Regions from separate parts of the Paenibacillus sp. WC2504 genome, predicted to be linked through region 1. Evidence: a T-box and tRNA genes for the amino acid it is inferred to sense, from the RefSeq annotation. Region 1 holds a T-box; the other regions hold tRNA genes.
What was found. The T-box of region 1 lies ahead of ACUN27_RS23750 (arginine--tRNA ligase). A T-box ahead of a tRNA ligase gene usually reads a tRNA of that ligase, here a tRNA-Arg.
Positions count from the first base shown of each region.

Region 2: it encodes a tRNA-Arg, which carries the amino acid that the T-box ahead of ACUN27_RS23750 (arginine--tRNA ligase) is inferred to sense. The anticodon was not compared.
Region 3: it encodes a tRNA-Arg, which carries the amino acid that the T-box ahead of ACUN27_RS23750 (arginine--tRNA ligase) is inferred to sense. The anticodon was not compared.

Region 1 covers NZ_JBQZFH010000001.1:5,213,712-5,220,876, forward strand. Annotated here, with positions in the region: gene ACUN27_RS23740 (hypothetical protein) at 48-680, opposite strand; gene ACUN27_RS23745 (hypothetical protein) at 771-920, opposite strand; gene ACUN27_RS23750 (arginine--tRNA ligase) at 938-2,824, opposite strand; T-box leader at 2,879-3,099, opposite strand; gene ACUN27_RS23755 (EamA family transporter) at 3,148-4,029, opposite strand; gene ACUN27_RS23760 (GDYXXLXY domain-containing protein) at 4,089-6,323, opposite strand; gene ACUN27_RS23765 (methyl-accepting chemotaxis protein) at 6,494-7,165, opposite strand, start outside.
Region 2 covers NZ_JBQZFH010000001.1:524,824-531,988, forward strand. Annotated here, with positions in the region: rRNA gene ACUN27_RS02490 (23S ribosomal RNA) at 1-1,150, shown strand, start outside; rRNA gene rrf (5S ribosomal RNA) at 1,253-1,369, shown strand; tRNA gene ACUN27_RS02500 (tRNA-Asn) at 1,375-1,450, shown strand; tRNA gene ACUN27_RS02505 (tRNA-Thr) at 1,453-1,528, shown strand; tRNA gene ACUN27_RS02510 (tRNA-Glu) at 1,543-1,617, shown strand; tRNA gene ACUN27_RS02515 (tRNA-Val) at 1,633-1,708, shown strand; tRNA gene ACUN27_RS02520 (tRNA-Thr) at 1,721-1,793, shown strand; tRNA gene ACUN27_RS02525 (tRNA-Gln) at 1,803-1,874, shown strand; tRNA gene ACUN27_RS02530 (tRNA-Lys) at 1,885-1,960, shown strand; tRNA gene ACUN27_RS02535 (tRNA-Leu) at 1,980-2,059, shown strand; tRNA gene ACUN27_RS02540 (tRNA-Gly) at 2,098-2,172, shown strand; tRNA gene ACUN27_RS02545 (tRNA-Arg) at 2,181-2,257, shown strand; tRNA gene ACUN27_RS02550 (tRNA-Pro) at 2,280-2,353, shown strand; tRNA gene ACUN27_RS02555 (tRNA-Gly) at 2,361-2,431, shown strand; gene ppc (phosphoenolpyruvate carboxylase) at 3,175-5,961, shown strand; gene ACUN27_RS02565 (hypothetical protein) at 5,992-6,165, shown strand; gene sigW (RNA polymerase sigma factor SigW) at 6,280-6,876, shown strand; gene ACUN27_RS02575 (zf-HC2 domain-containing protein) at 6,946-7,165, shown strand, end outside.
Region 3 covers NZ_JBQZFH010000001.1:7,513,496-7,520,660, reverse strand. Annotated here, with positions in the region: rRNA gene ACUN27_RS34435 (23S ribosomal RNA) at 1-2,298, shown strand, start outside; rRNA gene rrf (5S ribosomal RNA) at 2,369-2,485, shown strand; tRNA gene ACUN27_RS34425 (tRNA-Ile) at 2,534-2,610, shown strand; tRNA gene ACUN27_RS34420 (tRNA-Ala) at 2,639-2,714, shown strand; tRNA gene ACUN27_RS34415 (tRNA-Asn) at 2,718-2,790, shown strand; tRNA gene ACUN27_RS34410 (tRNA-Ser) at 2,810-2,898, shown strand; tRNA gene ACUN27_RS34405 (tRNA-Met) at 2,921-2,994, shown strand; tRNA gene ACUN27_RS34400 (tRNA-Ser) at 3,010-3,098, shown strand; tRNA gene ACUN27_RS34395 (tRNA-Glu) at 3,120-3,194, shown strand; tRNA gene ACUN27_RS34390 (tRNA-Val) at 3,221-3,296, shown strand; tRNA gene ACUN27_RS34385 (tRNA-Asp) at 3,320-3,396, shown strand; tRNA gene ACUN27_RS34380 (tRNA-Thr) at 3,414-3,489, shown strand; tRNA gene ACUN27_RS34375 (tRNA-Tyr) at 3,499-3,580, shown strand; tRNA gene ACUN27_RS34370 (tRNA-His) at 3,601-3,673, shown strand; tRNA gene ACUN27_RS34365 (tRNA-Gln) at 3,687-3,758, shown strand; tRNA gene ACUN27_RS34360 (tRNA-Lys) at 3,769-3,844, shown strand; tRNA gene ACUN27_RS34355 (tRNA-Leu) at 3,864-3,943, shown strand; tRNA gene ACUN27_RS34350 (tRNA-Gly) at 3,982-4,053, shown strand; tRNA gene ACUN27_RS34345 (tRNA-Cys) at 4,058-4,128, shown strand; tRNA gene ACUN27_RS34340 (tRNA-Leu) at 4,144-4,229, shown strand; tRNA gene ACUN27_RS34335 (tRNA-Arg) at 4,251-4,327, shown strand; tRNA gene ACUN27_RS34330 (tRNA-Leu) at 4,333-4,411, shown strand; tRNA gene ACUN27_RS34325 (tRNA-Pro) at 4,419-4,492, shown strand; tRNA gene ACUN27_RS34320 (tRNA-Gly) at 4,506-4,576, shown strand; gene ACUN27_RS34315 (hypothetical protein) at 5,147-5,338, shown strand; gene ACUN27_RS34310 (TetR/AcrR family transcriptional regulator) at 5,667-6,245, shown strand; gene ACUN27_RS34305 (HEAT repeat domain-containing protein) at 6,340-6,777, shown strand; gene ACUN27_RS34300 (spore coat protein) at 6,851-7,165, shown strand, end outside.

The DNA.
Region 1 (7,165 bases):
CCGTCAGGAAAGAATTGCTCCTGACGGTTCTTTTATGTTTAGCGAAACTAAGCTTGACCTAAATTATTTTCCTCATACAAACGGTACATCGCTTGAATCAGAGGCTCAGCCGGATCACGGTTCAATAAGAATAAAGTCATTAAATATTGCAACGGAAGGGCGCAAGTGTTGTTCCCGTCTTGCACTGCAACGAAGCCGGCTTCCAGAACCGGACCATGCTCTTCATGAAGCTCTAAATCAACATAAATCTTTTGATCAGGGAATTCTTCACGAACAGCTGATGCGCAGTAAGGAACAATATGTTTATCCAGAAGTTCTTTTGCTTGGTCTTCCGTTTGCGGCGGATTAGGCAGCGGATGATTCTCCGGGCTTCTCAGCAAGTCCACAAAGAAGGAAGAAAGCCAGAGTCCGGCGTTTGGATTGGTTTGGAAGTTTCTCATAATTTCATTGAGGAAAAATCCACATGATGTGAACTTCTCATCTTTTTTAAGTGTAAAAGCAAACATCGGGCCATACGTTGGGTTATTTCCGATTTGTCCCTCGACTTCATATTCGGGAAATTGCGCCTTCATAACTTCGTTTATGTGCTGAAACCAAGTCATAATGATCTGGGCCTGTTCTTGTTCCAAATCTTGTGCGTTATTTTCTTCGGTTTGTGTTTCGATCTCTTTTTCTGTCATTGTGGTAAAAGCCTCCTGAATCATTCATATTGGCACGAATATCCCTATTGTACCGCATTTAATCCAGATCAGAAAGCTATTGTTGCATTTTTAAGGACGAATGCGGACGACGCCAACCTCAGAAGCGTTTACCGAGATCGAGTTCCCGCCTTGACCAATGGTTGCGCTCGCAGATTGTCTGACTCTCACTTTTGTTTTTCCGCTGCTGTAGCTCGATTTTTTGTTTGTTTTACGCTGCATTCATCACCACCCCCTCTTTATAGTCGCTTAGGAGTCGGCATACCAAGCAATTCAAGCGCTTCATGAAGGGTAGCTTTCACCGTTTGTGTGATCCACAAGCGGTGGGAAATACTCGCTTCGCTCCCTTTTAAAACCGGACATGCGCTATAAAAATGATTGAACAGAGAGGCTAATTCAAACGCATAATGACAAATCAAACTAGGAGCCAACTGTGCAGTGGCATTCTCCAAAGTTTCCGGCCAGTAAGCGATATGCCTCAGCAGCTGGTACTCCTGATCTTCCAGAAGGGGTCCATGGAACGTGGCCGCTATAGCTTGCAGACGTTCGTCCGCCTTCGCTTTATCCAAAATACGGTTCGCTCTGGCGTAGGCATAAAGCAAATAAACGCCTGTATTCCCAGTCACCTCAGTCGCCTGCTCGAGATCAAAAATCACTTCGGTTTGCAGCTGATATTTCAGCAAATAGTAACGGATCGCAGCCGCGGCGATGGATCTGCTGGAGATTCCCGCTTTTCTTGATCGTTTGGCATCGATCACTTTCTCCATGCGATCAAGCAGGTCTGCGACTTTAATGCCAATGCCTTGACGACCTGACATCGCGTAGGAACTTTTGCCTTCGGAAGTATCCAGACCAAGCCCTGCCGCTGTATCGGGACTTAAAGAAACAACACCGTAGCTTACATGCTTGAGTTGACTGGCCTGCTGCTGATAACCAAGCACTTCAAGTGCCAACTTTACCATCTCTTGCGGATACTGCTGACGGTAGTCAATGACATTAATGACCATATCTGCGCGCCCGATCGTTTTCTTACTTCCTTGGGCAGCCGTTGACCATAAGCCATCCTCCCATTTTTTATACACAAAATCATTTTCCAGCAGTCCGAATTTCCACAGGTGATACGCGATATCCTTTGCAGTGTAGGTGAGAATGCCATTTGAACGAACAAGCACTTTATCCCCTTGAAAATCCTGGTTGTCCGCTGGGGTTTCTCCTCCTTCTTCTAGGTTCTTCAGTACCCAACAGCCTGCCAGTTTCCCCTCCGTCACCTTATGAAACATCTCCGTTTGGCTCAGCAGCTCAAAGGTGGTATCCCAAAAACCTGCACGAACAATGCTGCTTTCCCAAACCAGCACGTCATAGGAAATGCCGAATTGTTTCATTTCATCCAACTGCTCACGCACAATTCGCTCCGCAACCAAAGCACCCATCCACGCAAGATTCGATGTCCCGCTTTCAATGGCATGAAGAACCACAGAACGCTGCTCGGCTAACGCCGGCTGATCTTTATAGGCCTGATTCACCTTAGCATAGGTTTCCCAACAAAAATCTCCGAATCGCGGAAAACTCCCCTCGGTTTGCGTATGAAGAATGCCTACCACCGTATCGGCTAATTGATTCCCAAGGTCATCAATATAATTATGAACCTCCACTTCATACCCGGCATGCGAGAGCATACGCGACAAAGAGTCACCGATACAGGAATTTCTCAAGTGACCGACATGCGCGGCTTTATTAGGATTGATGGAGGTATGTTCCACCAACACCTTGCTTTGTTTGCTACGGCTGGTGCGCTTCGTTGGAGCTTGATATTCCCCACTAGCCCAAGCATCCCAGTTGATATAAAAATTCAGAAAGCCGGGTGCAACAGCAGCTACTTTACTAAACAAACCTTGAACAAGCCCGTTCTGTTCGATGCGGCTTTGAAGCTCCCCGGCGATCTGCAAGGGGGACTTTCGCAATATTTTAGCCAAAAGCATAGCAATGTTGGAGCTGTAATCTCCATGTTCCGGGTGCGCCGGATGCTCGGTGAAAATTTTTAAAGTAGCTGGACGCTGTGTACCGGATTCCTGAAACATGGCTTCGACGTGCTGCTCAATTTCAACGGTTAATAGCTGCTGAATCATCGTATTTTCCTCCCAAATGACCTCTTTTACATGCAAAAAAGCCCCCGTCTCTAAATAAGAGACGAGAGCTGTTCATTCCCGCGGTACCACTCTAAGTGTTAAATCTACAGATTTAACCCCTCCAACGATAACGGCTTATGCCGGATCTCCCTACTGCTCATTTCGGAAGACCATTTCCCAGGTCCGTTTCGTTCCTGACATTCGTACCGGTTCCCACCAATTCCGGCTCGCTGCGACTGTCCGACAAGAACTACTGTCCTGTTCATCAATGTTACATATCAAGTTATGAATTGACTGAATATTACTTTAATATGCTGAAGTTGTCAAGAGGCAACTAACTTCATCATTAAGATGCCAATAAACGCTAAGGCCAATCCAGACTGTTCCATCTTTGAAAATTTATCCTTCATGACAAAACGCGTGTACAAAAGAACGATCAGTACATTCAATGCAACAACAGCTGAAACTAGGCCTGCCTTGCCATGATCAAATCCATGAAGGATGAAAATCATGCCGACCACATTCGTAATGCCCACGATCATGCCAAATAGAAAAGTCCGTCGTTCCGTCCAGCCTGTGGTGGCTGCCACTTTAACCTGTGCATGATGATGATTACCTTGCTTCTGATCTCGCAACCACCACAAACCAAAGCAAACGGTTCCAGTAGCAAACATACAGAATAACGTTGGAAACAACGGGGCCGCTACCAAGGTCGTCCACTTGCTGGATAAGTCATTGGCGGCAAATAGAATCAATGCCAGTGCTCCCCAGCCGGCGCCTTGCAAATTTTTGAGCGTAATATCATTGGAGTAACGCACGACCAAAATCCCGATAACAATAATGACAAAGGCTAGAAACTGCATGATGTTAAGTCGTTCATCCCAAATCAGATATGCAACGAATACCACAACAACGGAAGGCAGACCGGTGAGAATCGCGACCAACGACGCTTTCCCTACGGCAAAACCTTTGAACATGCTGGCATTGGCCCCGAAGGAAAACAGTCCCATTTGAACGCCAATCAGCGCATGCACGGTCCAAGCTTGATGTAAAAGAAGGGCGCAGCTGCCGCTAATTAACGCCCCCATGAAAAATGTGCCGCATAGCAGCACATTCCGGTTTAATGATTGCTGGCTGGACCAGTGATACAGAATGCCTCGCAGCCCGAAACTGAAAGCCGCAAGTACGGAATACATGAGCCACATCCGAACAGCTACCCCTCTCTTTTGCTTGCAAAGATCGGGTAATTTTACCACATTAATCTTTATTGAACAACACTTTGTTGCAGCACAAGGCGCTCAAGAATGGCATCACCACTTGCAGATACTTTCACTTCCGCAAACTTGGCATTTTGTTCGTAGGTACGGCCCGTTCCTTCCGGAATGAAATAATTTTCAATGCCGTATTCAATCCGCTCGTACCCTTGCAGGGTACCGTTCATGCGGACCTCTCCCGGGGCGAGTTCTTCCCCTTTCGTATAGACACGTTTGAATTCGTATACGTCTGTAGCTGTGTTCGGAGCGAGTACGACAGATATTTTTTTCTTAGATCTCAAATCACCGTTCTTCATATCGGAAATAGGCGGCTCAGAAATCGTGTAGCGCAAACGTACGTAATCCCCTTGAATAAGCGAACGCGGGTCCAAAGGTTCAAGCTGGAGCTTGATGAGCTGTCCATGGGAGAGCAGCCACTCACTTTTGCCAATTTGTATCGACATAGCTGCGATCTGTAGCACCACCAGCACGGCAATAAGGAGCCTATTTGCCTTAACGTTTGCCCCAGCAGCCGTTTCGGGTTCAGCAGCTTCAAGGCGATGTCTTTTTTCATACCAAACGGTAAAGATCAGAATCAAGATCCCAATCATAGCGAACGTAATCGATTTGTGCAGCAGCTTCCAGGCTAAATCGTAATATTTGTACACGAGGAAAGCTGTCCAGAATCCCATCGACCAAGCGAATATCCAACGGCTATGCAGCTGCCTGCTAACGACTAAGGCAATCACAACTAGAACAAAGAACAGGGCGTTGGTGACATAATACCAAGCAGATTCGGTCATGAAAGTTAACACAAACAATGTGAAAAGAAATGATGGATAGCTGCTATAGAGCACCGGCTGCCTAACTGCAGCATTCGGGATGACCTGCCCGCCTGCAAACAGGACGAATAATAAACCAGATATCACTGACAAAATGACAATACTATTATCGAACCAATTGGTTAGTATCGCAGCTGTGATTAAAATTGCTGCAAGTAAGAAAAAAATCCGATGCACCATACCGGCAATGTAGATAAACGCGGCGATTGTAAGCGCTAAGAAAGCGAATAGAACTGGGACATTTTCTGCAAACACAGCCGCTCCCGCTCCAAGAAGCAGTCCGCTGATGAGTATGGTGTACCTCACTAGCGCATTTAACTTTTTCAAAAAGATCATGCATGTCACAACGACAAGTCCAAAACCCATTAACACATTCTCAGGGTTTTCAAATCCCAGCACCAACGTAACAATCCCGATTACCGTCAGGCTGCCTAGCAGCGATCCGATAATAACGACGGAAACCGTGAGAACACGCACAACCCATTTGGTAAAATCCCCTTCCGATTTGGCTCCCTCTCCTGCCTCACCTTCGAGTCCATCATTCATTGGCTTCTCGGCAGGCTGCCATGCCCGGATAAATGACATGAACTTCACATTTGCCCCGATGAATACAATGACAAACAGCAAACTTATGATGAAAAAAAGTTCATTATAATGGCGAACGATGAGTTCAATGTATTTAAACGTAATCGTGGCTGAAATCCATAAGCCTGAGAACAACAGATAGGCTTTGTTGCGCATTTTATGGGAATACCATACCGCTGCAGCAAGAACGGCAATCAGGGGCAGATTCATGAACACCCCATAATCTTCGAATGCGTATGAATTTGAAAGCATGAGCAGTATACCTATTGCCGCTTGAAATGAAATCCATTTCAAAAAGGACGAGTTTAACTTCCCACGCTCTGTTAGCAGATAGAGAATACCATTCACAATAGCTAATCCTACCCAGATTGCGATTTGGACGCCTTCCGAATCAGATCTTCCTTGCCCTTGCGGGAAAAAGTAAAAGCAATAAGCCAAATGTCCAAGAATATACGACAGGATGTAAAAGGGCTGCCACCTCGTCCATATGGCAAAAAGAAAGGCCGGAATAAACCAGATCGCAAACAACGTGTAGCTGTCAGCATGAGAGTTGTAGGTTTGACCAATGAGCCCTGCTCCTACACCAAAGGAAACGCAGCTTGCAAACAAGCTAAGCCTGCTTAGAAATTGCCGACCCGCTTGATGGGAAAGCCAAACCGATAATCCATAGAAGCCTAGAATAAGCAAAAAGGCGGGCGCAAACTTTTCCCAGCGGTTTAATTGCTCCCAGTTGGTTGCGAAGAAATATACAATGGCCGTTAGCAAGGAACTCGCTCCCAGTACATAGCCTAATTGAATCGTAATCCATTTCGAATTCATGATGCATAACCCCCTCTCGTCTTAATTCTCATTGTACTTGAGTTATACGTTTTGAGAAGTACTAACTATTCCTAGTACCCCATCATTAGCCTAGCTAATCATTCATTAGCTTATGTGCTTAAACACAAAAAAACTAGCCAGAAGCTGGCTAGTCAACTTTTAACCATGATTCACTGCTCAGATAGCTTGAAGCTTTTCACCGACTTTTGCAGCTCAACCGCCATCTCCGCTAATTGGCGAATCGCCGATGTAATCTCTTCGATCGAAGCGCTTTGCTCTTGCGCAGCGGCTGCAACTTCTTCATACCCGGCAGACTGATCTTCGGTAATGCCCGAAATTTTGTGCATCACTCGGGAGATGATCTCGAAAGATCGCACGGCTCTCTCCAGCGTATTCAACAAATGATCAGTCCGCTCGGAAAACACGGAAATACCATTGAAAATGACTTTGAAATTTTCATATGTATCATTAATCCAGGTCTGCCCTTGCTCAACAGCATGATTACCCTGGACGATGCTTTCCATGACCAGCCGGCTGTCTTTTTGAGTGCCGGACACAAGCTCCGTAATCGAGCTTGCAGCTTTCGATGACTGCTCCGCCAGCTTCTTCACCTCACCGGCAACAACGGCAAATCCTTTGCCTTGCTCGCCAACGCGAGCCGCTTCAATCGAAGCATTCAAAGCCAACAAATTCGTCTGCTGCGCAATCTCCGTAATAATGTTGATAATCGCTCCGATTTCCTTCGAACGATTTCCTAATTGAAGAGCGGCTTCATGCGACGACTTCATCTCTTGCTGAATCACATTCATCTGATGCAGCGTCTTCTCGACGAGCTGCTGACC
Region 2 (7,165 bases), 4.7 Mb from region 1:
AGGGGGCCGCAGTGAAAAGGCCCAAGCGACTGTTTAGCAAAAACACAGGTCTGTGCGAAGCCGCAAGGCGAAGTATACGGGCTGACGCCTGCCCGGTGCTGGAAGGTTAAGAGGAGTGGTTAGGGGGTAACCCGAAGCTATGAATTGAAGCCCCAGTAAACGGCGGCCGTAACTATAACGGTCCTAAGGTAGCGAAATTCCTTGTCAGGTAAATTCTGACCCGCACGAATGGCGTAACGACTTGGGCGCTGTCTCAACGAGAGATCCGGTGAAATTTTAATACCTGTGAAGATGCAGGTTACCCGCGACAAGACGGAAAGACCCCATGGAGCTTTACTGCAGCTTGATATTGGACTTTGGTACGATCTGTACAGGATAGGTGGGAGCCTTTGAAGCCTGAGCGCCAGCTTGGGTGGAGGCGCCGTTGGGATACCACCCTGATCGTATCGGAGTTCTAACCTGGTACCGTGATCCGGTATGGGGACAGTGTCAGGTGGGCAGTTTGACTGGGGCGGTCGCCTCCTAAAATGTAACGGAGGCGTTTAAAGGTTCCCTCAGAATGGTTGGAAATCATTCGCAGAGTGCAAAGGCATAAGGGAGCTTGACTGCGAGACCTACAAGTCGAGCAGGGACGAAAGTCGGACTTAGTGATCCGGTGGTACCGAATGGAAGGGCCATCGCTCAACGGATAAAAGCTACCCTGGGGATAACAGGCTTATCTCCCCCAAGAGTCCACATCGACGGGGAGGTTTGGCACCTCGATGTCGGCTCATCGCATCCTGGGGCTGAAGTAGGTCCCAAGGGTTGGGCTGTTCGCCCATTAAAGCGGTACGCGAGCTGGGTTCAGAACGTCGTGAGACAGTTCGGTCCCTATCTGTCGCGGGCGTAGGAAATTTGAGAGGAGCTGTCCTTAGTACGAGAGGACCGGGATGGACGTACCGCTGGTGTACCAGTTGTCTCGCCAGAGGCACCGCTGGGTAGCTATGTACGGAGGGGATAAGCGCTGAAAGCATCTAAGCGCGAAGCCCCCCTCAAGATGAGATTTCCCAGTATGTAAGACCCCTTGTAGACGACGAGGTTGATAGGTTCGAGGTGGAAGTGCAGCAATGCATGCAGCTGACGAATACTAATCGGTCGAGGGCTTAACCAAACCAGCTGACTAAGCAGCTAGTCGCTACGTCTAACGTAGATGACAAATATTCTTTACGCAAGTTTCGTATCTAGTTTTCAAGGCGCAAACACGCTTTGACTGTTTGGTGATGATGGCGGAGGGGACCCACGCGTTCCCATCTCGAACACGACCGTTAAGCCCTCCAGCGTCGATGGTACTTGAACCGCAGGGTTCTGGGAGAGTAGAACGTTGCCAAGCAGTATTCCCTGATAGCTCAGTTGGTAGAGCACTCGACTGTTAATCGAGTTGTCACAGGTTCGAGTCCTGTTCGGGGAGCCATTGCTTCCATAGCTCAGTCGGTAGAGTGCATCCATGGTAAGGATGAGGTCACCGGTTCGATTCCGGTTGGAAGCTCCAGTATTTTTTTGTAAGGCCCGTTGGTCAAGTGGTTAAGACACCTCCCTTTCACGGAGGTAACAGGGGTTCGAGTCCCCTACGGGTCACCATTACGTATTTCCCATGGAGGCTTAGCTCAGCTGGGAGAGCATCTGCCTTACAAGCAGAGGGTCGGCGGTTCGATCCCGTCAGCCTCCACCATTAACTGTATATGCCGTTGTAGCTCAACTGGTAGAGCAACTGACTTGTAATCAGTAGGTTGGGGGTTCAAGTCCTCTCGACGGCATGTTATTATTGGGGATTAGCCAAGCGGTAAGGCAACGGACTTTGACTCCGTCATGCCAAGGTTCAAATCCTTGATCCCCAGTTTCTTTTATGAGTCATTAGCTCAGTTGGTAGAGCACCTGACTTTTAATCAGGGTGTCGTAGGTTCGAATCCTACATGACTCACCATTTGCCTTATTTAGAACATGCGCGTATGGCGGAATTGGCAGACGCACTAGACTTAGGATCTAGCGGGCGACCGTGGGGGTTCAAGTCCCTCTACGCGCATTAAATCCTCAGCAGTATTTATACTCCTGAGGTACCCTGCGGAAGTGGCTCAGCGGTAGAGCATCGCCTTGCCAAGGCGAGGGTCGCGGGTTCGATCCCCGTCTTCCGCTCCATATTTTAAGCGCCCTTAGCTCAGCTGGATAGAGTATTTGACTACGAATCAAAAGGTCGGGAGTTCGAATCTCTCAGGGCGCGCCATTTTTTATTAGTTATACCGTATCGGGATGTAGCTCAGCTTGGTAGAGCACCTGCTTTGGGAGCAGGGGGTCGCATGTTCAAATCGTGTCATCCCGATATACGCGCGGGTGTAGTTCAATGGTAGAACTTCAGCCTTCCAAGCTGGTAGCGTGGGTTCGATTCCCATCACCCGCTTCACAAAAAGAGAGAGCCACCTTCGGGTGGTTTTTTCTTTTTGTGCAGGTAAGGGAAGAAAACCCACAACAGTTCGACCGTCCGTGAAGACTTCTTGAGTAATCCCGAGTAGGACGAGCGTCCAAATCTACCGCTGATTGCTTCCGTAGGAAGCATGTTCAATGAAGACTTGGAGTATTCCCATCACCCGCTTTACAAAAAGAGAGAGCCACCTTCGGGTGGCTTTTCCTTTTGCGCCTGGTAAGGAGAAGTATGATTGATGAGGATTTAATGCAGTTAGGAGAGGAGAAAGGGAACTGGAGTCCGCTATTTCAAGCAAATCAGCGTAATTCCCAATTAGGGGGAACTATAGGGCTTCAAGTATATTAACTGAAATTGACGAAATAGCGTTCCATAGTTCCCTACGAGGGACGGATGTAAGGTTCTCTAGCTAAATAGAGGCCTGTAGTTCCGTTAACAAATGCATAGCTTAGGTTCTTCTGAGAAAGCATGTTTATAGAGAGCGAGAGATATAAGAAAGGGTCGCCTAGGGCGGCTCCTTTTTATTTCTAAGAAGGGAAAAGACATGTAAAGTACTTCGCAACATACATTAATTACCACAGCCTAATTAGGTCTTTTTTTATTTTACTACTATGTGCAAAGAGCGGATTGTGGTAAAATATTCTGAAATGAGTTTTTATAACGTTTAGCTTTTATAGAGAGAAGCATTAATGCAACATAGTGAATAGATGAGGTGGAGAGTTATGTTAGAGAATGTAATCGGCCTACAAAAGCAAGGAACGAATAATCTGCTTCGCAGGGACGTACGCTTCTTGGGGCACATACTAGGTGAAGTTCTGGTACATCAGGGCGGCAATGATCTCCTCGATGTTGTCGAGAAAATTCGTGAGATGAGTAAGTCTTTAAGAGCACACTATGTCATTGAAATCTATGATGAGTTCAAAGAAACGATTTCTTCGCTTGATCCGGAAATTCGCCATCAAGTGATCCGAGCATTTGCTATTTACTTCCAACTAGTTAACATTGCTGAGCAGAATCATCGGATTCGCCGTAAAAGAGACTACGAGCGTTCCTCGGGTGAGTCCGTGCAGCCTGGTTCCATAGAGAGCATTGTTCAGGAACTAAGAAACAATCATATCCCTTTTGAAGAAGTACAAGAAATTCTTAAATCTATCTCTTTAGAACTTGTCATGACTGCTCATCCTACGGAAGCAATGCGTAGAGCCGTACTTGATATTAATCTGCGTATTTCGGAAGATATGATGAAGCTGGATAATCCGATGCTAACTTCCCGTGAGCGTGAACAACTGCGTGAGAAGCTGCTTGGAGAAGTTCTGAATCTATGGCAAACGGACGAGCTGCGTGATCGTAAACCGACGGTCATCGATGAGGTTCGCAATGGGTTGTACTATTTTGACGAAACTTTGTTCGATGTGCTGCCGGAGGTTTATCATGAGCTTGAACGCTGCTTAAATAAATATTACCCGCAGGATACATGGCACGTGCCATCTTTCTTGAAATTCGGTTCATGGATTGGTGGCGACCGTGATGGTAATCCATCTGTGAGAGCGAATGTAACATGGGAAACGCTAGGATTGCACCGTCAACTGGCTTTGCAAAAGTATGAAGAGGTTCTTAAGGAAACTCTAGAGCACATGAGCTTCAGCAAAAATATTGTGACGGTTAGCGATGCCTTATTGGAGTCCATTCAATGCGACCGCGTAGCACTTGGTAATGTGCAGGATGTATGGCGCAATGAGAAAGAGCCTTACCGTATCAAAACAACATATATGATCGAAAAGGTGCATAACACGGGCAACTCTAATGTGCCGACAAGCCAGAAATATAACAGCCCTGACGAATTTATTAGTGATCTGCAAATTATTGATGCTAGCTTGAGATCGCATTTTGCGGATTACGTAGCTGACAAATATATTAAAAAGCTGATCCGCCAAGTTGAACTGTTCGGCTTCCACTTAGCTGCTCTAGATATCAGACAGCACAGTAAAGAGCATGAATCGGCGATGACAGAGATTTTAGCGAAAATGGGCATTACGAGTGACTACAGTAAGCTCTCTGAAGAAGAGAAAATCTCGCTTCTGACAGATGTATTGAATGATCCAAGACCAATCACTTCAACTTACCTGGATTACTCCGAAGGTACGAAGGAGTGTTTAGATGTTTACCGTACGGTAGGCGAAGCGCAGAAGGAGTTTGGACGCAATTGTATCAATAGCTACCTAATTAGTATGACACAGGGTGCTAGTGATCTTTTGGAAGTTGTAGTGTTTGCGAAAGAAGCAGGCCTATATCGCAAAGAGAACGATGGCAGAGTAACAAGTACGCTTCAATCGGTACCTTTATTTGAGACGATTGACGACTTGCATGCGGCACCAGGCATTATGAGCACACTGTTAGCAATTCCTGCTTACCGAGACAGCCTTGATCCGGATACTCAGCTTCACGAAATCATGCTTGGGTACTCCGACAGCAATAAAGACGGCGGAGTAATTACAGCAAACTGGGAGCTTCGTATGGCGCTTCAGGATATCACTGAAGCAGCGAAAAAATTTGGCGTGAAGCTGAAGTTCTTCCATGGCCGTGGGGGCGCACTGGGGCGCGGCGGAATGCCGCTTAACCGCAGTATTCTTGCACAGCCGGTAGAAACGCTTGGCGGCGGTATCAAGATCACAGAGCAAGGGGAAGTATTATCTTCTCGCTATTCCTTGCAAGGGATTGCTTATCGCAGCTTAGAGCAGGCGACTTTTGCTTTAATTACAGCGTCCAAACTATCGCTTTCCCCACAAAGACTTCCACAAGAAGACAAGTGGGAGACGATTATGCGAGGTATTTCGGAGCAAGCACAGACGAAATATCAGGATCTCATTTTCCGAGACGAAGACTTCTTAACGTTCTTCAAAGAATCCACACCGCTGCCTGAGATTGGCGAGCTGAATATCGGTTCACGTCCATCCAAGCGTAAAAATAGCGACAGATTCGAAGATTTGCGTGCGATTCCGTGGGTATTCTCATGGACGCAAACTCGTTATTTGCTTCCTGCATGGTATGCGGCAGGCACAGGTCTGCAAAGCTTTTATCAAGGAAATGCAGCGAATCTAGAGACTTTAAAAGAAATGTATGAAGATTGGTCTTTCTTCCGTACAATGATTGATAATCTGCAAATGGCGCTTGCCAAAGCGGATCTGCAAATTGCGAAAGAATACGGGAATTTAGTGAAGGAATCGGCGATTGCAGAGCGTATTTTCAACCTCATTAGGGAAGAATATGAATTAACTTCTTCGATCATTTTGCAGATTACAGGGCAGCAAGAAATTTTGGATAATGTACCTGTTATTCAAGAGTCAATTCGCCTTCGTAACCCTTACGTTGATCCACTGAGCTATATGCAGGTTGAACTGCTTACAGAGCTTCGTGCCCTGCGTGAAAATAATGAAGACGATGCAATTCTGCTGCGTGAAGTGCTGCTTACAATTAACGGCATTGCAGCTGGGCTGAGAAACACTGGCTGATACTATAGAGTGCATAAGTGTATAAACAGGATGATAAAGTCGGGGGCCTCGTATATCGAGCGCAGCTCGACTTTTCTTGTTCTATACAAGATCTGTTTTCCGCGAATCGGCAGCACACATGTGGGGATGTTAGGTTCGGTTGAGCTTCCTGTGGCGATTATCGCTGCGTTTTTCATTATTGTGGAGCCGGCAAATGGGTTATAATGGATAGGGATGGGTTTAATTTTGGTTGGAATCTTAATTTCTGAAAACAAGACGTAATTTTTGCGTATGTATTAGAAAAGAGTCGAATTGCCTAAGAAGCCGGAGGAAAACGAATTGAATTTTGTTGAAGCACGTCTGGCTAAACTGGCCAGAAATGGGGATCGAAATGCTTTTGCGGAGCTTGTAGAGCTCTATAAGGATAAGATCTTTCACTTGGCTTACCGTATGCTGAATAACAAACAAGAGGCCGAGGATGCGGTGCAGGAAACGTTCTTGCGCGTATATACGAATTTGCACCGATATGATGAGAATCAGAAGTTTTCAACTTGGATTTTTCGAATTGGGACGAATCTGTGTATCGATAAACTGCGTAGAAGAAAGAATACGTATTCCTTAGACGCGGAAATGCCGGACGGAGAAGGCAATGATTATTATACGATGCTGCCAAGTCTTGAAGACACGCCTGAGAAACAAATAATCGTGTCCGAGACGCAGGAGCAGATTCGTAGAGCGATTGATACCTTACCGGAAAAATATAAATCAATCGTCATTTTGCGCTATTTGCAGGATATGTCTCTTCAGGAGATCTCTGAGGTACTTGATATGCCCGTAACAACGATCAAAACACGAGTACACCGTGGCCGAGAGTATTTACGCAAACGGTTAGAACAGGAGGAACAAGATGCCAATACAAATCCTGTTCCAAGGTGAAACATATTTAAATTCGAAACGTATGGTATATCACAACATGCAAAAGTCTAAGAAAGGGGTGGCTGCCCGGTGAACTGCAAAGAAGCCCTCCCGCTCATACATGAATATCTAGACGGTGATTTGCAAGGATCGGATTCTCGGCTATTAAAAGAACATCTGATTGCTTGTCAGGCCTGTCATGCGTTATTCAAACAATTAGAGAAAACAGATGCGCTAGTTAGAATGCTGCCACCACTAAGAGCTTCTGATACGCTGACAGATCAGATTATGAGCGGACTGCCTCCAATGA
Region 3 (7,165 bases), 2.3 Mb from region 1:
GTTACGTTCCCGTGCGAGGTTAAGTCGAAAAGACGGAGCCGCAGCGAAAGCGAGTCTGAATAGGGCGCTTTAGTACGTGGACGTAGACCCGAAACCGTGTGATCTACCCCTGTCCAGGGTGAAGGTGAGGTAACACTCACTGGAGGCCCGAACCCACGAATGTTGAAAAATTCGGGGATGAGGTGGGGGTAGCGGAGAAATTCCAATCGAACTCGGAGATAGCTGGTTCTCCCCGAAATAGCTTTAGGGCTAGCCTCGGATGTTATGAGTTGTGGAGGTAAAGCACTGATTGGGTGCGGGGCCCGCCAAGGGTTACCAAGTCCAGTCAAACTCTGAATGCCACAAACTTAAATCCGGGAGTCAGACAGTGAGTGCTAAGATCCATTGTCAAAAGGGAAACAGCCCAGACCATCAGCTAAGGTCCCCAAGTGTGTGTTAAGTGGGAAAGGATGTGGAGTTGCACAGACAACCAGGATGTTGGCTTAGAAGCAGCCACCATTGAAAGAGTGCGTAATAGCTCACTGGTCGAGTGACTCTGCGCCGAAAATGTAACGGGGCTAAACACGCCACCGAAGCTATGGCTTGCACGTATGTGCATGGGTAGGGGAGCGTTGTATGTACGTTGAATTCTGACCGTAAGGACAGGTGGAGCGCATACAAGTGAGAATGCCGGTATAAGTAACGAAAAGATCAGTGAGAATCTGATCCGCCGAAAACCTAAGGGTTCCTGAGGAAGGCTCGTCCGCTCAGGGTAAGTCGGGACCTAAGGCGAGGCCGAAAGGCGTAGTCGATGGACAACAGGTGGAAATTCCTGTACCACCGTAGCCGTTATGAGCGATGGAGTGACGCAGAAGGATAGTGACGCGAGCTGATGGATGCTCGTCCAAGCAGTGAGGCTGGTTAGTAGGCAAATCCGCTAACCGTAAGGCTGGGCTGTGATGGGGAGGGAAACTTTAAGTACCGAAGGTCATGATTTCACACTGCCAAGAAAAGCTTCTAGCCAGGCGAAGGTGCCCGTACCGCAAACCGACACAGGTGGGTGAGAAGAGAATTCTAAGGCGCGCGGAAGAACTCTCGTTAAGGAACTCGGCAAAATGACCCCGTAACTTCGGGAGAAGGGGTGCCTCGGTAGGGTGAATAGCCCGAGGGGGCCGCAGTGAAAAGGCCCAAGCGACTGTTTAGCAAAAACACAGGTCTGTGCGAAGCCGCAAGGCGAAGTATACGGGCTGACGCCTGCCCGGTGCTGGAAGGTTAAGAGGAGTGGTTAGGGACCTCGGTTCCGAAGCTATGAATTGAAGCCCCAGTAAACGGCGGCCGTAACTATAACGGTCCTAAGGTAGCGAAATTCCTTGTCAGGTAAATTCTGACCCGCACGAATGGCGTAACGACTTGGGCGCTGTCTCAACGAGAGATCCGGTGAAATTTTAATACCTGTGAAGATGCAGGTTACCCGCGACAAGACGGAAAGACCCCATGGAGCTTTACTGCAGCTTGATATTGGACTTTGGTACGATCTGTACAGGATAGGTGGGAGCCTTTGAAGCCTGAGCGCCAGCTTGGGTGGAGGCGCCGTTGGGATACCACCCTGATCGTATCGGAGTTCTAACCTGGTACCGTGATCCGGTATGGGGACAGTGTCAGGTGGGCAGTTTGACTGGGGCGGTCGCCTCCTAAAATGTAACGGAGGCGTTTAAAGGTTCCCTCAGAATGGTTGGAAATCATTCGCAGAGTGCAAAGGCATAAGGGAGCTTGACTGCGAGACCTACAAGTCGAGCAGGGACGAAAGTCGGACTTAGTGATCCGGTGGTACCGAATGGAAGGGCCATCGCTCAACGGATAAAAGCTACCCTGGGGATAACAGGCTTATCTCCCCCAAGAGTCCACATCGACGGGGAGGTTTGGCACCTCGATGTCGGCTCATCGCATCCTGGGGCTGAAGTAGGTCCCAAGGGTTGGGCTGTTCGCCCATTAAAGCGGTACGCGAGCTGGGTTCAGAACGTCGTGAGACAGTTCGGTCCCTATCTGTCGCGGGCGTAGGAAATTTGAGAGGAGCTGTCCTTAGTACGAGAGGACCGGGATGGACGTACCGCTGGTGTACCAGTTGTCTCGCCAGAGGCACCGCTGGGTAGCTATGTACGGAGGGGATAAGCGCTGAAAGCATCTAAGCGCGAAGCCCCCCTCAAGATGAGATTTCCCAGTATGTAAGACCCCTTGTAGACGACGAGGTTGATAGGTTCGAGGTGGAAGTGCGGCAACGTATGCAGCTGACGAATACTAATCGGTCGAGGGCTTAACCAAATAAACCTAAGAATCAAACCTTTACGCAAGTTTCGTATCTAGTTTTCAAGGCGCAAACACGCTTTGACTGTTTGGTGATGATGGCGGAGGGGACCCACGCGTTCCCATCTCGAACACGACCGTTAAGCCCTCCAGCGTCGATGGTACTTGAACCGCAGGGTTCTGGGAGAGTAGAACGTTGCCAAGCAGTACCCCTTTGGGGTGTTTTAAACTCCACAGGAGTAGTTATCAATTTTGGCCCTTAGCTCAGCTGGTTAGAGCGCACCCCTGATAAGGGTGAGGTCGGTGGTTCGAGTCCACTAGGGCCAACCATGATTCTTTAGTTATAGACAAGTCATAAGGGGCCATAGCTCAGCTGGGAGAGCGCCTGCCTTGCAAGCAGGAGGTCAGCGGTTCGATCCCGCTTGGCTCCACCATATTCCCTGATAGCTCAGTTGGTAGAGCACTCGACTGTTAATCGAGTTGTCACAGGTTCGAGTCCTGTTCGGGGAGTCCTAACCCATAAATACTAGGAGAAGTGTCCGAGCTGGCCGAAGGAGCACGATTGGAAATCGTGTAGGCGTCACAAGCGTCTCGAGGGTTCGAATCCCTCCTTCTCCGTTTCTTATAAATTAGACATTATGGCGGCGTAGCTCAGCTGGCTAGAGCGTACGGTTCATACCCGTAAGGTCGGGGGTTCGAGCCCCTCTGCCGCTAGTAGTTCGTTATATTGGAGAGATACCCAAGTGGCTATAAGGGGACCCTCTGCTAAGGGGTTAGACTGCGTAAGTGGTGCGAGGGTTCGAATCCCTCTCTCTCCGTTGTAAATTTTCATTCAGCATGGCCCGTTGGTCAAGTGGTTAAGACACCTCCCTTTCACGGAGGTAACAGGGGTTCGAGTCCCCTACGGGTCACCATTTTTATCTTAGGATTTCATTCCCATGGAGGCTTAGCTCAGCTGGGAGAGCATCTGCCTTACAAGCAGAGGGTCGGCGGTTCGATCCCGTCAGCCTCCACCATACATGTTCAACTTTATAAATGTGGAGCCGTGGTGTAGAGGCCTAACATGCCTGCCTGTCACGCAGGAGACCGCGGGTTCGAATCCCGTCGGCTCCGCCATTATAACAATTGAATACGCCGTTGTAGCTCAACTGGTAGAGCAACTGACTTGTAATCAGTAGGTTGGGGGTTCAAGTCCTCTCGACGGCACCATTGCTTTATGGAGGCTTAGTGAAGTGGCTAAACACGGCAGACTGTAAATCTGCTCTCTCCGAGTTCGGTGGTTCGAATCCATCAGCCTCCATTTCTTTACCTTTTAATGTGGCGGTCGTGGCGAAGGGGTTAACGCACCGGTTTGTGGATCCGGCATTCGCGGGTTCAAGTCCCGTCGTCCGCCCATTACTTATCATTGGGGATTAGCCAAGCGGTAAGGCAACGGACTTTGACTCCGTCATGCCAAGGTTCAAATCCTTGATCCCCAGTTTCTTTCATGAGTCATTAGCTCAGTTGGTAGAGCACCTGACTTTTAATCAGGGTGTCGTAGGTTCGAATCCTACATGACTCACCATTTGCCTTATTTACAGCATGCGCGTATGGCGGAATTGGCAGACGCACTAGACTTAGGATCTAGCGGGCGACCGTGGGGGTTCAAGTCCCTCTACGCGCATCATTCCTCAAAAATACTTGAGGAAACCCCATTATCATGCGGAAGTGGCTCAGGGGTAGAGCATCGCCTTGCCAAGGCGAGGGTCGCGGGTTCGAATCCCGTCTTCCGCTTTTTGGCGCTATAGCCAAGTGGTAAGGCAGAGCTCTGCAAAAGCTTTACCCCCAGTTCGAATCTGGGTAGCGCCTTCTGCCTTTAAGCAAGCCGGAGTGGCGGAATCGGCAGACGCACAGGACTTAAAATCCTGCGATAGGTGACTATCGTACCGGTTCAAGTCCGGTCTTCGGCATTATTTACCTCAATTTCATACGCGCCCTTAGCTCAGCTGGATAGAGTATTTGACTACGAATCAAAAGGTCGGGAGTTCGAATCTCTCAGGGCGCGCCACATATGCCGGCGTGGCGGAATGGCAGACGCGCTCGACTCAAAATCGAGTTCTCACGAGTGGAGGTTCGAGTCCTCTCGCCGGTATTTTTCTCGGGACGTAGCTCAGCTTGGTAGAGCACCTGCTTTGGGAGCAGGGGGTCGCATGTTCAAATCGTGTCGTCCCGACTTTTAACATCATGCGGGTGTAGTTCAATGGTAGAACTTCAGCCTTCCAAGCTGGTAGCGTGGGTTCGATTCCCATCACCCGCTTTAAACAAAAGGATCACCTTAGGGTGGTCTTTTTGTTTTGGGCGGGAAGGAAGAGAGACCACAAAGGGTTCGACCGTCCGTGAAGACATCATAGAGTAAACCAAAGTAGGACGAGCGTCCAAATATACCACCAGTGCTTCCGAAGGAAGCTTTTTAAATGAGGATTTGGAGTATTCCCATCACCCGCTTTAAACAAAAGGATCACCTTAGGGTGGTCTTTTTGTTTTAGCAGGCACAAATAAGAGAACACCAGGATGCTATTTTAGCATAGATAGCCCTTTGAGCGAATGTAGCGGAACATGGATACGCTATTTCATTATTTGGGTCGGCCAGTTGCCCCATTTAACCAAAATAGAACCCTGTAGTTCCCCTCAGTCATCTAAACCTCCTCATTTCAGCAGAATAAGGGACTGTAGTTCCCATATTAATCTCCCAATGCGGATGAGGTTTATGGACAAAGCATCAACTGTGAATATTTTAGCATAAGGACTAAGACAAACAGACAAGCATAGGCGAATATACATATACGGATTCATCAAAAGTTGATTATCAACTAGGAGGTGTTTCGGTATGGTTTTTTGGATAATCGTCGTTGTCATTGTTGTAATCGGTTTGTTAATCTGGGCTAGCAGGAAGAAGAAAACGGCGGTAGAATCAACAGCAGTGAAAACACATAAGGAGTGCTCGTACTGTAATGAGGAAATCGAAATCGATGCGGCAGTTTGCAAGTACTGCAGGGGGATTGTGGTAAGCTCAAGCTAACTCGATACATGATAAAGCAAAACACAAAAACCTGAGGCGAACTAGCCTCAGGTTTTTTGGGCATTCATGCTGCGTTGCGACTGTCGAAACACGTGCCTATCCTCCTAATAAATGACCGCTGGTTATGAAAATATTTATACTATTGGTCATAATTAATTTTATATATTGTAGATTAAAATAACAGATAATTAACATAAACCATACTATACTTATAATCACCCACGAAAATTATTGTACTCAAGGTCATTTTGTTAATTGAACAAACCTGTCGTTTCCTCTATACTTGGAAGATACAGCGTAAACATTAGCGATAAACGGAGATGACTCAATGAACCGTGAGGAAAAAAAGCGAGCAACGCGCAAAAAAATCATAGACACAGCGCTCGAACTGTTTGCGGAGCAAGGTTACGAAGCGACAACGGTTCATCAGATCACGGAGCGTGCTGGTGTTGCGAAGGGAACGTTTTTTAACTATTTTGCCACGAAAGAAGAAGTGTTCTGTGATATTCAGACATTCTGGGCGTCGACGGAGTTCGTTAAGCTAAAGGACAAAGTTGGGCCAATTCTCCCTCATTTGCGTGAGTTTCTTATCGAACTGGTGAGGCTCGTACCTTATACCCGACAACTTGCCCGTGCATTATTTCAAAGCAATCTTAGCAACGAGAAGTCACTGTCTAATCAGCTGGAGATGTTGGAAGAGCTGAAATTAGTGCTCATTCCTGTCATAGAAGAAGCACAAAAACGAGGAGAGTTCTCAACCGTTTTCCCGGCAGAAATGATAGCGGACCAAGCCATTCAAACGTATATGGGTGTATTAATTACCTGGGGCATGGGGATGGGCGATGAGAGGCTTAATACTCAAATGGCTGTTAGTTTTGAACTGTTTTTTCGAAGTTTGCAACCATAGATTCATTTCATTGGCGCTCCGGCCCAAAAAAGTGTAACATCATTGTAGTAAAAAAACATGCGCAAATTGCAGCAGTCGAAGGAGCTTGAACCAGTTGAATATAGAAGTAAACAATGAAGTACCCGCCAATTTTGAAGAGTTAAAAAAATCCGCGAATCGTTCATCCAATTGGAGAGAACGTCAGGAGGCTGTTGAACAGTTAGGTCAATGGAATGATCAACAGAGCATAAATATTTTGACACGTATGATGACCAGTGATGCCGTATATCCCATTCAAGAGCTGGCTTACCGCAAACTTAAAGCTTTTGGTGAAGATGTTCAACTGCCGCCACGGAAAAAAGGGGATTTGGTCAAAGGAGCAGGTAAGGTTTTCGTGCGCATTAAAAAGAGCTTGCCGGAAGGTCACACTTTTGAAGCATTCAAAGAAAAGCTCCAAAAAACCAGAACAGACGTTTACGATACGTACGAAGGGGACAAGGGCGCTGACTTTGATCAATGGTTGGAGACCACTTGGGCTTCATTGCTGAAGTAAGAGAAACGTATAATTTCCACGAATCTAACTCATATTATCGAAGTTACCAATCCATATCAAAGGAGACTTCGAGATGCAACAGCAAACACCATACAACAACATGAATCAAATGGCGCCTAATATGAACCATGGGGGACACGAGCTCTTTGATTTGCATGAAGTGTTAGCTTGTACCATTAATGTACTTGATCAGTTTATGATTTTCAGACAGTTCGTCCAAGATCCCGAGCTTCTGGACATTTTGGATCATCAGTACAGCTTCACCCTCTACCATTACAATTTAACGGCAGAGTGCTTTACTACAGGACAGAAGCCGAACCATGAGACGCAGACCTATATGATACGGAACCTGTCACAGCCCATCTATGGAATCAAGCCTACTCAGCCC